2 regions of the Sulfurovum sp. TSL6 genome follow, and region 1 is predicted to be linked to the other one. Evidence: riboswitches for the same ligand, from Rfam matches in the RefSeq annotation. Region 1 holds a riboswitch; the other holds the start of a gene.
The links. A riboswitch is a leader RNA that binds a small molecule or an ion and turns the genes downstream of it on or off. The one in region 1 is predicted to bind cyclic di-GMP.
Positions count from the first base shown of each region.

Region 2: it holds a riboswitch for cyclic di-GMP, as region 1 does, so the genes downstream of both, LDM93_RS06620 (PAS domain S-box protein) here and LDM93_RS00745 (ATP-binding protein) in region 1, are expected to answer to the same signal.

Region 1 is NZ_BPFJ01000001.1:154,365-162,193, reverse strand. It holds gene LDM93_RS00755 (efflux RND transporter permease subunit) at 1-2,791, opposite strand, end outside; gene LDM93_RS00750 (alkylphosphonate utilization protein) at 2,862-3,401, opposite strand; cyclic di-GMP riboswitch class I at 3,649-3,728, shown strand; gene LDM93_RS00745 (ATP-binding protein) at 3,918-6,572, shown strand; gene LDM93_RS00740 (ABC transporter ATP-binding protein) at 6,602-7,288, opposite strand; gene modB (molybdate ABC transporter permease subunit) at 7,288-7,829, opposite strand, start outside.
Region 2 is NZ_BPFJ01000002.1:319,037-326,865, reverse strand. It holds gene LDM93_RS06630 (ATP-binding protein) at 1-2,210, opposite strand, end outside; gene LDM93_RS06625 (hypothetical protein) at 2,224-3,594, opposite strand; gene LDM93_RS06620 (PAS domain S-box protein) at 3,613-4,026, opposite strand; cyclic di-GMP riboswitch class I at 4,103-4,177, opposite strand; gene uvrC (excinuclease ABC subunit UvrC) at 4,325-6,115, opposite strand; gene LDM93_RS06610 (DUF721 domain-containing protein) at 6,103-6,546, opposite strand; gene nadB (L-aspartate oxidase) at 6,666-7,829, shown strand, end outside.

The DNA.
Region 1 (7,829 bases):
ACATACCTATAACCGAAGGCATGGAGAGGTTGATCCCTATCAGCATGTGCCCCAGCAATGCACCTAATAAACTAAAAGGAATGACAGACATGACCATCAATGCATAACGGATTTTCGGGAAGATAAAAAGGAGTGTGATCAAAATTAAAAAGACTGCGATGATCAAAGAACGTATCATGTCATTTTTAAATTGCTGGTTTTTTTCCTGTTCTCCTAAAAGACTGACGTCGATGCCCTCATCCTCGATCGCATCCAGCAAAGGCTTGATCTTCTTCAGCACAGCCACAGCAGTCGTTTTTTTCTTATCTATATTTGCAAAGACCGATTTGACTGTATTGCCATCTCTTTTTTCAATCTTTTCATATGCTCTTAGTTTTTCTATATCCACAACATCGGTCAATTTCACCACGCTTCCCGAAGGCGTAGGGATCATAAAATTCATTAAAGTCGTTTCAGAGTCTTTACCTATGGATTTTGTTCTGATCTCCATCACACCGTTTGGACTAAAGGTCATTGCTTTACGACTGTCAAGGAAATAACCCGAAAGGGTCTGTGCTATGCCTACTTCACTCAACCCGAGTTGTTCACCATACGCATTGATACGTATCTTGTACTCCATCTTTCCAAGCTGTGCATTGTTACCTACATCTTTCACATACGGAATGACAGACAGATTTTCTTCAATTCTGTTCATTGCATCTGCTATCTTTTGACCATCTTTTCCCGAAAGATTGATCTGTATATCATTTTTGATCAAACCGGGCTTGTCTTCACGCACACCAAGCTCTTCAAGCTGATACTTCTTCTTCATGGGTGCGATCTCTTTTCTCAGATCTTGTGCAAGGTCATAGGTATGTTTCTTTCTGATCTTTTCAGGATCATTGAACATAAAAGAAAAATTCAATATAGGATTGATATAGGCATCGATAAAACTCTGGGGTTCCATATCATACAATTCCATGGTAATGTAGAGCATATTGTCCCCATTTTCATCTGCGCCGGCGAGTGATCTTCGGTACCCTACAACGGTAGATGTGGATTTAAGTGCATAGGTCTCTTTTTTTGAAAGCACATACTTTTCCAACTCTTTGGCTATTTTGTCTGTCTCTTCAATGGTCGTATCCATATTACTTTTCCCTGTAATATACAGATAGTTGCCATCAAAACCAGGGAAAAACTGAAAATTGAGCATTTTGATCGTGAGGATGGTTAAAAGTGGTATCACTATGACAAACGTGAATAAAAAGATATATTTAAACCGGATCACAAGATGCAGCAACGCTTCATATTTGTTCTGCAGTGGTTCCCAATTGATAAAATTCTTCTGCTTTTTGAGCACCTCATCCGCATGCAAGGGTAGAAAGAAAAAACTTTCAAGAAGAGATCCCAAAAGGATCATGATCACAGTAATAGGAATAAGGATAATAAAGTTTTTGATCTCTCCGGTGAGCATGAACAGAGGAAGAAATGCCGCAATGGTTGTAAGTGTTGCCAAAGTGACAGGTAAAACCATCTCTTTTAACCCTTGATACACTGCCTCATTTTTCGCTAAACCTTCATTAATATGTCGCTGGATATTCTCAGAAACAACAATCGCATCATCCACAACGATACCTATGACGATCAGTCCTCCCAGTAATGAGACGATATTGATAGAATACCCCGTAAAGTAAAGGAACATGATCCCTATGGCAAAAGAGATAGGGATACCCATCGCTACAATAGATGCGATACGTATATTTATCAGTAACGTCATAGAGAGGAATACCAGCAGCAGTCCAAACATCAGGTTTGAAATGACGGTATTGAGCCTGTCCTTAACCGGTTTGGAACTGTCCTGGTAAAAATCAAAATAAACTTCAGGAAACTCTTTAGAGAGTTTTTCTTTTGCATATGTTTGCAGATCTCTGGAAATATGCATAGAATTTCCCTCAGGTCCTTTTGAGATCACCAATGTAATATTATTCCGTCCATTAAAAGTCGAAAGTGTTGTATCTTGAGGGTAAGTGATATCGACTTTCGCAACATCACCAAGCCTCACTTGCTGATCTCCTATTTTTATGAGTGCTGATTCCCATTCTTCTTTATTTTCTTTACCATTGACGGTAGAGAGAAAAATATAATTTCCACTTTGCTTGATATCCCCTATGGGATAGATATAAGAGGTTTTTGAGATGGCATCGATAAGCGTAAAAGGATCCAATCCATACGCTCTTACAGCCTCTTCATTGATCTGCACAGATACTTCCTGATCTGCATCACCATAGATCTTTACTTCACTGACATAAGGGTTTCTGGCAATTTTAGACTTCACTTCTTTGGCCGTTTCTATCAACTGGCCTTTGCTCAGATGTTCAGAAGAGAGCGAAAGTCTGATAAGCGGTCGATTGTGCAACAGTAGCTCTGCAGTAGGTTCTATCATATCTGCAGGAAGATATTGTCTACTGCGTGCGATAGCATCTTTGGCTTTATTGAGAGCATCTATTTTGTCTGCGCCGTCGTTAAGATCGAGAACGATAGAAAAAGTGCCTGACTTGATCACTGTTTCAATCTTATCTATACCTTGTATATTGCCCAGTTCATCTTCGATGTCACGCACTGCCATTTTATCAAGATTGTCCGCACTGGCACCTGCATAACTACCCCTGATAGAAATCTTGTCTAAAGCGATTTCGGGGAAAAGTTCTTTGGGAATATTATAATAGGAGTTGATACCTAGAAATAGGATAAAGACAAGGAGCACATAATTAAGACTTCTATTCTCTATAAAATAGTTAATGATCCTCATCATGATGTATCCTTGTTAAAAATTTTTGAATTATCTACGTATGATTTAAATCATAACCCCTGTTATCTAAATACTACAGCTTCTTTAAAAATGCCGAAATAATAAAAATCATTGTCCCGTTTACACGGCCTTGTATATGGGTAGGGTCACCTGGCACCATACGGATATTTTTCACGGTAGTTCCCTGCTTGGCTGTAAAACCTGCACCCTTTACCGGTAAGTCTTTGATGATGCTCACAGAATCACCCTCTTGCAAGATAGTACCATTCGCATCACGTGTAGGCTCTTGTTCTTCAGTGATCAACCCTTCCTCTGCCCATGTTTTTACTTCATCTTCAAGATACATCATGTCTAGTTGGTCTTGTGCACCAAGTTGCGTAAGAAGTCTAAAAGCCATGACTTGTACTGCAGGCTCCGTACTCCACATACTGTCATGAAGACAGTTCCAATGTTTTTCATTCTTTGTCGGATCATCTATAGAGTCTGCACAAGTACTACAAATCACAATAGCCTCATCTTTGGGTGCAACCGTGTAAGCACTCAGTCCCTCTTCAGAACTGCACAACTCACATTTCCCACCGCTTCTATCCATTAATGCTTTATCTATACTCATTTTTTTCCTTTGCTCTCTATAATGATCGATATTTTACTCTATTAGTTTTAATATAGCCCAAAAAGGCTCGACGGATGATATATATTGTAACATCTAAAACATTTTCATCACGAATATTGGATATCTTCATATCAGTTATAAAAGCTTACTTGCCACCATTTGTATTATCATGACTTAAATTATAAACTTAAATACTTCTATATAACGCTTTTTAAATCTTATCTTAGTATAATTTTTGAAGGTAAAAATGTTGAAAAGCTAAACTTGTTGTGAAACAAGGACAGAAAGTCATGGGTCTTTCCAAAAAAAGATCGCCAGACTGCACAATGGAATACACCCTTGGACTGTCCTACATATTCTATCTTCATTTACATGGCTTCAATTATTTTAAAAATAAAGGAATTCAATATGGTTGAAATTATAAAAAACACAATCAAGCATATACTTAAATTCTCTTTATTGATAGAGATATACTCCTAACACTTTACACTAGTAAAAGCTATTAAAAGGATCGACGTGAAGATATTGAAAAATAAATTTATACTTAGCCTACTCATAATTATGATTATAGGTATCACAGGTATGACCTCTTATCATACCTATCTCTCTTATCAAAAATATATGAGTGCACAAAACAATACGAAGGTTTCTTTTTTTGTAGAGTATTTCGAATCTGTTTTAGACAATATCATCAATGAAAGAATACAGAGCGCTACGTACTTCGTCACACATAAAAAAAATGATTTTAGGAAACTGAAAGAACTAAGGAATAACACAGATCAAAATCTATTGAAATTAGATACATTTATCAAACAGAACGATCATTTTACACACTATAGTAAATTTATTCGACACGCTACTAAAGCACTGGAACTTGTTAGAAGAGATGTGGATAGTTTAAATGATAATTATAATGACATTTTTTTGCATGCCTATCATGAGCAAATTTTTGGCCCATTGTCAGAGGTACTACAAAAGGTTGCTGCTGATGAAAAGTCTGAGGTGAAGCAAAGTTATCTGATGATGTATCAAAAGTATACTGCCCTGAAAGAGAACACCGTACAGGAGAATCTACTGATCTCTTCCATCTTACTGGAATCAAGAAAAATGAGTTATGTAGAGAGAGAACTTTGGGATCGGTTTATAAGCAAAGATACCTTACCCCAGTTTCATACAGTAGCAGACAGTACCATAGCGTTAAAACTGGGTGAACTACTTTCAGTAGAGAAGTTCAACACTATCATTGCTGAAGAACGCGACATGATCTCCTATGAAGCAAGATCAGGAAAATACTCTGTTTCTCACCTTGGGTGGTCAAACCAGATAGATATAAAAATGGACTACTTTAACAAAGTACAATCACTACTACGTACCCAGATCCAAAAAATAAACAAGGAAACGGTCACACAACATGAAAAGATCCTTGCATGGTATGGAGGATCAACATTCATACTATTACTTGTATTGCTTAAACTTTTTAGCTTATATTCCAAAATACAATCCAAGATACAAAATAATACAGAAATTTCCGAAGAGACATTAAAGGATATAAAACTGGTATTGAATGAAAACCAACAAAGAGAGCTTCAAAAGTTGATCCGCAATGGTAAATTTGACTATATCTATAAATTTTTGCTCAAAACCATTCAAGACGGCAATCAGACCAAAGACCTCTTTCTTGCCAGTATGTCCCATGAAATACGTACACCTCTGAATGGTATTCTTGGATTTACACAATTACTCAAAGAGACTGATGATCCAGAGGAACGGGCTGAATTTATTGCAGTCATAGAGAAGAGTGGAGAAAATCTTTTGACCATCGTCAATGATATTCTTGACCTCTCTAAGATCAAAGCACAGAAGATAGAACTTGAAGCTATAGAGTTTGATCCTGTAGATGTCTTTGAATCCGCTGTTGAATCTTATGCAGCTAAAGCGGCAGAAAACCATATTGACTTTAACATCTTTTTGGACCCAACGCTGCCTACCTTACTGATAGGTGACCCGACGAAGATCTCTCAAGTAATCGTGAACCTTGTGAGTAATGCCATTAAATTTACTTCCACCAACGGTGAAGTGAGTGTATCGATCAAGAAACTCTTTGAGAATGAGGATAAAGTAAACGTCAACTTTGAAGTTTCAGATACAGGTATCGGCCTCACCAAGGAGCAACAAGGAAAAATATTTGAAGCTTTTTCTCAAGCAGATGTCAGTACAAGTAGAAAGTATGGTGGTACCGGTCTGGGACTATCCATATCAGGTAAGTTCATAGACCATATGGGAGGGAAACTGAGCATTAGAAGTGTCAAAGATGAAGGTTCGACCTTCTATTTTACCTTGGCACTTAAGAAACCTAAGAGCGCTACACAAAGAGAAGTCAATGATATGAGTTCTTACACTGTCGGTATTCTTAATTCACATATAGATACAGACTATTACATTAACAAAAATCTTGAAACCTATATCGCTTACACAGGCGCAAATATCAAGCGTTATACAGATGAATCACTCTTAGCGTTAAAAGGCACTTCACAGCTCCCTGATATTCTTTTTATTGACCATAAATTCCGTCAGAGAGATGATGAACTAAAACCGTTCCTAGACCTTGATACCAAGATCGTTGTAATCTCAACAGGAGACCAGAAAAAAAATCTAAAGCGATACAAATCACAGATAGATAAGGTACTCTATAAGCCTGTGAATTTTTCTAAAACACTTAGAATGATGAATGACAAAGAGGATACTTTAGAGACGAAAGAGAATCTTACCTTTACAAATGTACATGTGCTGGTCGCAGAGGATAATAAAATTAACCAAAAGTTGATCCTCAATGTACTCAATCGACTCGGGATCAGTGTCACTATCGCAAATAATGGACAAGAAGCGCTTGAACACCGTATGAGAAATGAGTATGACATGATATTCATGGATATTGAAATGCCTGTGATGGGTGGTATGGAAGCGACGGGACAGATTATAAGTTATGAAAGGAAAAACCATAAACCACATATACCGATCGTCGCACTCACTGCAAATGCACTTGCAGGAGATAGAGAAAAATATATGAGTGCAGGTATGGATAGCTACCTTTCAAAACCTATAGATTTAGAGGCATTGAATCATCTCTTTGAAACCTATTTTGAAGATAGGATCATCCATGAAACCACATAGAGTATAGTTGTTCATCCCCGATGAACAACTTATACTGAAAGTGTATAAGTCACGGTAGAAGTTTTGAGAAGTATCTCTTCAGGATGCCCATCTGCTATGATCTTTCCTTGATCAAGAACCCATATACGATCAGCGAGATGATAAGAAGCATCGGCATCATGACTTACCATAATGGTTGTGGTACCAAAAGTTTCGTGCAATTTGAGTATCTCATCTTGTAATTTTGTGCGCATTGCAGGATCAAGAGCCGATAGAGGTTCATCCATCAGTAAAAGCTTTGGCTCTTTCATCATGGCACGACAAAGACTCACTCTTTGTTTTTGGCCACCGCTGAGGCCTTTTACATTACGGTGTGACAATCTGCTAAGTTCTGTCATCTCAAGAAGTCTTTGCGCCAGAACCTTGTCATTATTGACAAAGAGTAAATTCTCTTCTACGTTCATATTTTCAAACAGTGCATAATCCTGAAAGATAAACCCTATCTCTCTTTGTTGCGGTGGAAGCATTTTTTGATCAGCTAACCAAAGTACATCTTCCACATTAATATTACCTTCTGCATTTTCTAAGCCTGCTAAGACTCTAAGCAGCGTTGTTTTACCAGAACCGCTTTCACCCATCAGTGCAATAAACTCACCCTTTTGTATCTCTAAACTGACATCAAGATCCATATCACCATGCGCACCATGCAGTCTTTTATGTATGTCTATCTCTATCATTAAACGACACCTATTTTACGCTGACTGTGGTTAAAGATATACACGGATAAAAGCACTATAAAACTCATCAAAACCATGAACGCACTGTAGATATGTGCTGTACCATACTCCATCACCTCAACCATCTCATAAATAGCCACCGAAGCTACTTTCGTTTCACCTGGGATACTCCCCCCTACCATGAGCACTACACCAAACTCACCGATAGTATGTGCAAAAGTAATGATCAGTGCCGTGATAAGTGAAGGTTTGATATTTGGCAATGCAACCTTAAACACAGTCTGTAACTTACTCTTCCCTGCAAGGTAGGATGCCTCCAACATATGTTTGTTCAAAGACTCAAATCCACTTTGTAAAGGCTGTACCATAAAAGGAAGTGAGTAAAAACAACTTGCCACGACCAAACCGCTAAAAGAGAAGACCAACTTCACACCCAAAAGATCTTCAAAAAAAGCTCCCACTGCAGAGTTCGGGGAGAGTACGACTAAAATATAAAACCCTAACACAGAAGGGGGAAGTACGATCGGTAATGCCGTAACGG
Region 2 (7,829 bases), on a different contig from region 1:
GTAACATTAGCAATAACAATGAGTTTTGATTTATCCATATTCTGAATAGCATCCAGTATATTTTGTCTTGCTTTGTCAAGATCGATCCAGTAGTTTTTACACGTATCATTATAGTCAAGATCTTTTAGTTCAGCTATGGATTCAAAATGTTTGACAGTCGGACTAAAGTATTCAAACCATTTTTCAAGATTTTTGTCTAGTTTTGTCGGAATCTCTTGCTCATATTTACCTATGACAAGATCGCTGAACGCATGTTCGTAATTGACCTCAGTAGATGCAACCTCTTCCAATGGTAAAGAGAAGAAGAATGAGGTACCATGGTCTTTAGCACTTTCAAGTTCAAGTTTTCCACCCATAAGTTCAACGAATTGACTGGAAATAGTTAGACCAAGACCTGTACCACCATACTTTCTTGTAACCGATACATCGGCTTGAGAAAAGGCATCAAAAATACGAGACTGTTGGTCTTTTGTCATACCAATACCGTTATCTTTTACCGTGAATTTAACTCTGTTGACACCATTGTCATCTGTCTCTTTTACAATATCAAGATTCACTTCTCCACCGTAACTTGTAAATTTGACGGCATTAGAGAGAAGGTTAATAACAATCTCTTTGATCTTTGTCGGATCCCCTTTGAGTTTTGTAGAGATCGTTGGATCCATATAGTAGTTCATATCAATATTTTTCTCTGTTGCAGCAACAGCATAGGTTTCCACTGCACTTTCAAACTCTTCGGCCGCATCAAATACAACACTTTCAATCTCGACCTTGTTACTTTCAATTTTTGAAAGGTCAAGAATGTTGTTGATAATACTCAAAAGGTTTTCAGAACTCTTATCGATAATTGCAAGGAATTCCTCTTGCTCTTCTGAAAGGTTTGTACTACGTAAGATTTCTGTAAACCCAACAATACCGTTCAGTGGTGTACGGATCTCATGTGACATGTTTGCAAGGAAAAGAGATTTTGCTTCATTGGCTTGGAGGGCAATGAGTTTATCATCTTTTGCTGTTTCAACAAGGTCTTCAAGGAACTTATAGGCTTCTTTTGTACCTTCATGCGTATCAAGGTCAATATTTTCAATAGCATGTGAATCGGATGCAAGATATTCATCGCTGGTTTTCATCTCTTCCACTGCTTTGTTAAGTACGTCTTCAAGCTCTTTAATATTTCTTGTAATATCTCTTGCGGTTGTGTACCCGAGGTATGCCAAAATAAAACTCAGCAACCAGATAGCGCCTGCGATAGCAAGAAGTAAAAGTTGTTTCTCAAGGTAGAGGTTACTTTTTTTCCATAAAGCATTTGACACCACAAGTTCTGCTTTTGAAAGCAATGCGATCTTCTGTGTTTGAAGTGCAAACCAGTCTAAAACCTCTTCCGCATAGTCTCCATTATCGATATCCGTTTGAATCGCAGATGATGTCTGGGCTAGGTCATTCATCACTTCTTTAGCTTGATCATTATAGAGGACTTTCTCAAGTTGTTGACGCAATGCACTATTGGCTACTTGCTTAATATCAAAAATATGCGCTTTTGTTTTAAATTCATCCCATAAAGCAATTTCCTCGAACGTTAAAGAAGATTTTTTTGCCATATAGTATGAAATAAACCCTCTTTCAAGTCCACTGTTCTCTTTAGCCGTATAAATTTGTGTAAGTGTATCGATCAGTACTGAAATATCTGTATCAAGAGCATACTTCTTAAGTGTAAGAATCTTGTCAAGCGTTGGAGTAGATAAACCATTTCTATAGGTTTGAAAAAAAGTAGTTTTAAAATCTACATTTTCAGAATCTATCTTTTTTCTCGCTTCTGGAAGTTTACCTATATTTGATACAAGCAGTGTATAAGGGTCTGTCCATTGTACTGTTCTACTTCCTACAAGTTCAACTAAGAATGGAAGGTATACTTTTTTTTCTGTGATTACCTCATATTTAAGGTTTTCAAAAGACTCATCAGTTTTCTCTCGTTGTTTAATAAGTGCATCTTCATACATTTTCTTATCAGTTCCTAGATATAAGGCCGTTAATCCGCTTTCTTTACCTATTTCGATAAGTGATTTGTCCAAAGCACCATTATTGATCAATGTCGTTTTGAGTGCATTGGCCTTTTCATAGTTTACATATGAAGTTACAAAGAAATAACTTGATAGTAGAATGAGCAGGGTAATTGGTACAAGACCAATCAGTTTAAGTCTATTACGTATAGTCATAGTTTATTTCCTTTTATTTTGCTAGCGCATTTATTTGAATTTCGAAAGACAAAAAGTGTCCCCAATAGTCTTTGATTAAAGCTTCTAAATTACTGCTGTCTTCACAAAACTGTATCTTATAGAGCGTATCCGCCAATGGATTGATACGAAGGTTACTTGCGGCTCCTTTAAGGAGATGTCCTATTTTCTGAATGGCATCCAGATCACCCTCTTCATAGGCTTTTAACATCTTTTCAGTCTCAATATGACATTGTTCAATAAAATCATGTACAAATTCTTCAATAAGTTCTACAGGTAAAGAGAGATCATTTGCTGCTTCTTCAAGTTGAAAGTCAAAGTGAATAGGTTTGATACCTTCCAGAGAAATAGTACCGAAGCCCTTTTCACTGACTGTCACTTCTGGTTCAATTTCTTCTTCCTCTACACCTAAAAGATCAATTTTAGCCTCTTCTTGGGTATTAAAGAGTTCCATTTCAGGTTCTGCTTGAACAGTTGGTGCTGTAGTGATTCTTGTGAGTGCCGCGTAAAAAGATGCTACAGTTTCTTTTCTATCATTTACAGATGCAGTATCTATTTTTGCTATGATATCACCAATAAACGGGAGTTGTAATACCTCACCAAGATGGGAAAGTGTTGCAACAGCATCGGAACGTTTCGCACTGTCTTCGCTGATTAGATCCTGTTCTAGTCCCAGTGCTGTATCAATATATTCTTTAAGGAATGTATCGTAGTCTTCATGAGAAACACCGATCTGTTGAGAAACTTTATCTATGTCTATAAGAATCTCAGCAGTATCAATAGCCACTTCCTCTTCTTTATCTGATAACCCCAAGTCAAGGATCTCTGTATCTTCAGTAGAAACATCGAGTGACTCTTCTGCTCTGTCAATAGCTATTTCATCTTCTTTATCTGATAATCCTAAATCAAGGATCTCTGTATCTTCAGTGATTGTATCGAGTGGTTCTTCCACCGTCTCAACGCTATCCTCTGTTTCCTCTTCTGTGACAAGATCAAACAGCTCGTTGTCATCTATAGCAATCTCTATTTCTTCACTTATATCCTCTGTCTCAAGGGGAGCGATACTTTCTACGGTATCATCAAGTGTTAATACAGATAGATCATCTTCTTCTGCTTTTTCTTGCTCTGCTTGTATCTCAACTAATGTGATATTACCAAGCATACTTGAAAGGGGAGTTTTAGATATAGGAAACATTTTATCATTATGATCTGTAGTGATCGTGATATTTGTTTCAGATAAATCAAACTTTGTATCGTCTAATGCAATTTTTAATGATAATTCGTCTATGTGGGACAGTCCACACAATTCTAATAGACTCTTATCCGCAGCGATAATTTGATTTGTTTCGTTTAGTATATAGTACATTTTGTTAACAACTCCTCTTTAGTTACTTTCTTTTTCTAGCAAATCCCTGTAAATAGGAATGGTCTCTGTTACTTCCGTTTCAGATGCTGGTCTTCTGGCTGCAGTATAACCTGTGGTCTCTCCATCCACGACTATAGGTGAAATATGTGAATAAACCCAATAATATCTGCCATCTTTTCTCAAGTTTTTCACGATACCAGTCCACTCTTTTCCCCCTTGTATCGTGTCCCAAAGTTCTTGAAATGCTGCTTTTGGCATATCTGGATGTCTGACGATATTGTGATTCTTGCCTATGAGTTCCTCTTTGGTATATCCAGATATTTCACAAAATTTTCTGTTGGCGTATGTAATGATGCCTTTAATATCTGTAGAACTAACGATCAAGCCTTTTTCAAAGATATACTCTTCATCAATTGGATCAGGTTTATTCATTGTATTGTTTCCCCCCTTTTGTAATGTGTCGCGTAAGAAGTGTAGTTCCAATAAACTTACAGTCATCAAGTTTATTGTTCGCAGCCTGGCAATCTTCATGAGACCCATGGCTTTCTGTCCCCACTTCACAATGAGTTTAGCTTTTTAACTTAGCGTTATTTATAACATAAGATGCACTAGAATATACATGCCTAGTATTATTCAATTTATAACACAGTTCATAAAACTCTATAACAATTAAACTAAAAATCGATTGAATTAAGAGGCTTTTTAGTAAAAAATATTAAATTATGTATGATTAGGGATTATTATTTTTAATAATGTTAGAGATTTTCTTATTCGTAACTTTTTCTATTTCTTCGTAAGATGCGCTCTCTATGGCTTCAAATGTGCCAAAATAATCGATCAACTTTTTGACCGTTGCTTTGCCTATGCCTTTTTTATTGAGAAGCGAAATTTGCGTATCTTCTTTACGTTTTTTGTTTTGATGGTAAGTGATGGCATAACGATGTGCTTCGTCCCTTTGGCGCTGTATCCAGTGTAGACGTTTGTCATTTGCTTTGAGTTCAAGAACTCCCTGGGAGGTATAGAGGATATCTTTGGCTGCACCTTTCGCACGATGTGCTTTGGCGTCGAGTTTCTCTTTGGCTATGGCTATGACATCAAGATTGACATGGGCTTCTTTTAGAAGGGTTTTCGCAAGATTGAGATTGGCTTGTCCTCCATCAAGTATCCAAAGGTCCGGAGCAGGCTGTTCTTTAAAGTTTTCTATCCGTCTAGAGAGCATCTCTTTCATCTGTCCATACTCATCGCGTTCGTGTAGCGTGTATCGTCGGTATGCGGATTTAGCCCATTTGTTTTCATCCCAAACGACCATACCTCCTACGGTCGCTGCACCCATAAGATGAGAGTTATCGAACGTTTCTATGCGGTAAGGGATGACAGAAAGGTCAAAGAGATCTGCTATTTTTTGTTCCATGAGCGTATCACTCTGTGTTTTACGCAATAACTCTTCACAGTTTTGCAGAGCCAAAGAGATGAGTTTGGCTTTGGGCCCACGTTTCGGGGTAAGGATCTCTATTTTTTTGTCAAACCGGGCAGAAAGGCTATGCGCCACCTGTTCCGAGTCTTCAAAAGTATGGGCAGTAAGAATCTGTTTGCAACTATGAGGGGTGTCAATGGTATAAAATTCCAATAAAGCCTGCTTATAGGCTTCATTCTCGTCAAAAATATGGGTATGCCTGAAGTAAGAGTATGCAGAAGAGATGATCTTTCCTCCCCGCATAAAGAGTTTGACGATCACACCTCTTTCATCGCCATTGAGTATGGCAAAGATATCGAGATCCATGGCATTGGCCAAGTCGATGTTTGATGAGATTGTGAGTGAAGAGATGGCATTGATACTGTCGCGCATAGCCGCTGCTTCTTCATAACGTTCTTGCATCGCAAGGTTTGTCATCTTTTCTTCAAGGGTAGAGATAAGATCTTTACGTTTGACAATGGATGTTTTGGCTTGTGTGACGATCTCTCCATACGCTTCAGGTGATACTTTCCCTTCACAAGGTGCCAGACACTTTTTGATCTGGTAGAAGAGGCAGGCTTTCCCCTCTTTTAAACAAGACTTTTTTTGTACAAGAGGATAGACTTCATAAAGAGCGTCAAGTAAGGCTTTCCCACCAGTAGGAAAAGGCCCATAGTAGGTAATGCTTTTTCCTTTGATGACTTTTCGGGTAATCTCAAATCTGGGATATTCAGCAGATTCATCGATATAAATGTAGGGGTAGGTTTTATCATCACGAAGTAAAATGTTGTACTTGGGTTTGAGTTGCTTGATCAGCGAGTTTTCGAGGATGAGGGCATCTTCTTCTGTTTCTACAACAATGTACTCAAGTCTACTGGCTTCATAGAGCATTTTGATGATGCGAGAACTTTGAGCAGGGTTTGGTCTAAATTCAGGAGAAAAACGCCAGTAACTCTTGACTCTGTTTCTAAGATTTTTAGCTTTCCCCACATACAGCAGCTTGCCGCTTGTGTCAAAATACTGGTAAACACCTGCACATGAGGGGAGATCTTGAATTATTGACTGCATGTAACTATGGCTTTAATACGTTCAAACTTTTCTTTGAGTTCTTTATCTGAAGGTGTTTCAAAATTTCCCTTGGCACGTTCATGATAATGAGGGACACTGACATAAGTCGCTTTTTCCTGAGGCATAGCATAATACTTGCTATGGAAGACGACAACCTTTTCAGCCTGCATCATCTGACACCCTTCATCGTGTCTGTTAAGCTGAGTTAATAGGCTTTTTAATAAATCTCTATTATAATTAAGCTCCATTTTAAAACCAGGGTGCGTCACTGCTATGAAGAGTGTATTGTCTTTGATGTATACAAAGGCAACAGCTTTTTGCCATTTGGGACTCAGAAGATCGATATACTTTTGATAACACTCCTGCCGTTTTAATGATTTAAACTGAGGCTGTGAAGATAAATGAGACAAAATCATATTGGCTTTTTTCATAAAGCGATTATAACATCACTTTGCTGTATCATCTTGACAGGGTGTGGATATAAAACCAATCCGGTCTATGTAGAAGAAACTGTAGAGAACAATACAAGTATGAAGACGGAAGGTTAAAGATGCAGAAGTATGATGTGCTGATCATAGGTGCAGGGATAGCAGGACTTTATGCAGCCATGCAGTTACCTGCAAGTAAAAAAGTCTTAGTGGTATGCAAAGATATCCCTTGGGAATGTAATACCTTTTATGCTCAGGGAGGTATGACAACAGCATTGAATGAAGCAGATATCCCTATACATGTAGAAGATACCATGGCCGCAGGTTCGTATCATAATAATAAAGAGGCTGTGGAGATCCTTTCCCGTACTTCACTGGAGACCACTCCTGATATCATTTCTAGAGGGATGGAGTTTGATACAGATGCAACGGGGAACCTTTCATATACGAAAGAGGCTGCACATTCTGTAGAGCGTATTATCCATGCTGGAGGAGATGCTACTGGGCGTTACATGCATTACTTTATGATGGTGCAAAACAAACACCAACTTCAGAAAAATACACTGGTTTATGATCTGCTTATAGAAAATGGCAGATGTTTTGGGGTAAAAGCAACGGTCAATTATGAACCTACGACGATCTATGCAGATGATGTGATCATCGCTTCTGGAGGTATAGGCTCACTTTATGCATATAATACCAACTCACGTACCGTAAGTGCCGATATTCATGGTATCTGTGTTGAAAAAGGTATAGAACTTGCCGATATGGAATTCATGCAGTTTCACCCTACTGTATTTGTTGAGACCCCTTTTGCAAGAAAACTGTTACTGACTGAAGCACTGAGAGGTGAAGGTGCACATGTAGTGGATGAAGAGGGAAGACGTTTCTTGTTTGATTATGATGAGAGGGGAGAATTGGCAAGTCGAGATATTGTGGCTCGTGGTATCTTCAATCATAAACGAAAAACGGGACAAAAAGCCTATCTTGATTTTTCTATGTTCGAGGACCAATGGTTTGAACATCGTTTCCCTAATATCACGCATACTTTTGGTGCGCTGGGTTATAAATTTCCGAAGGATAAGATTGCTATTTCACCTGCATTTCACTACTCTAATGGTGGTATAAAATGCGATACCAATGGCTCTATAGACGGTATGGAAGGTCTTTATGTCATAGGTGAAGCAGCAAGAACAGGTGTACATGGCGCAAATCGTCTTGCATCAAATTCACTGCTTGAAGGAGTGGTCTTTGCCAAACGTGCCGTAGAGCATCTGCTTTCCAAA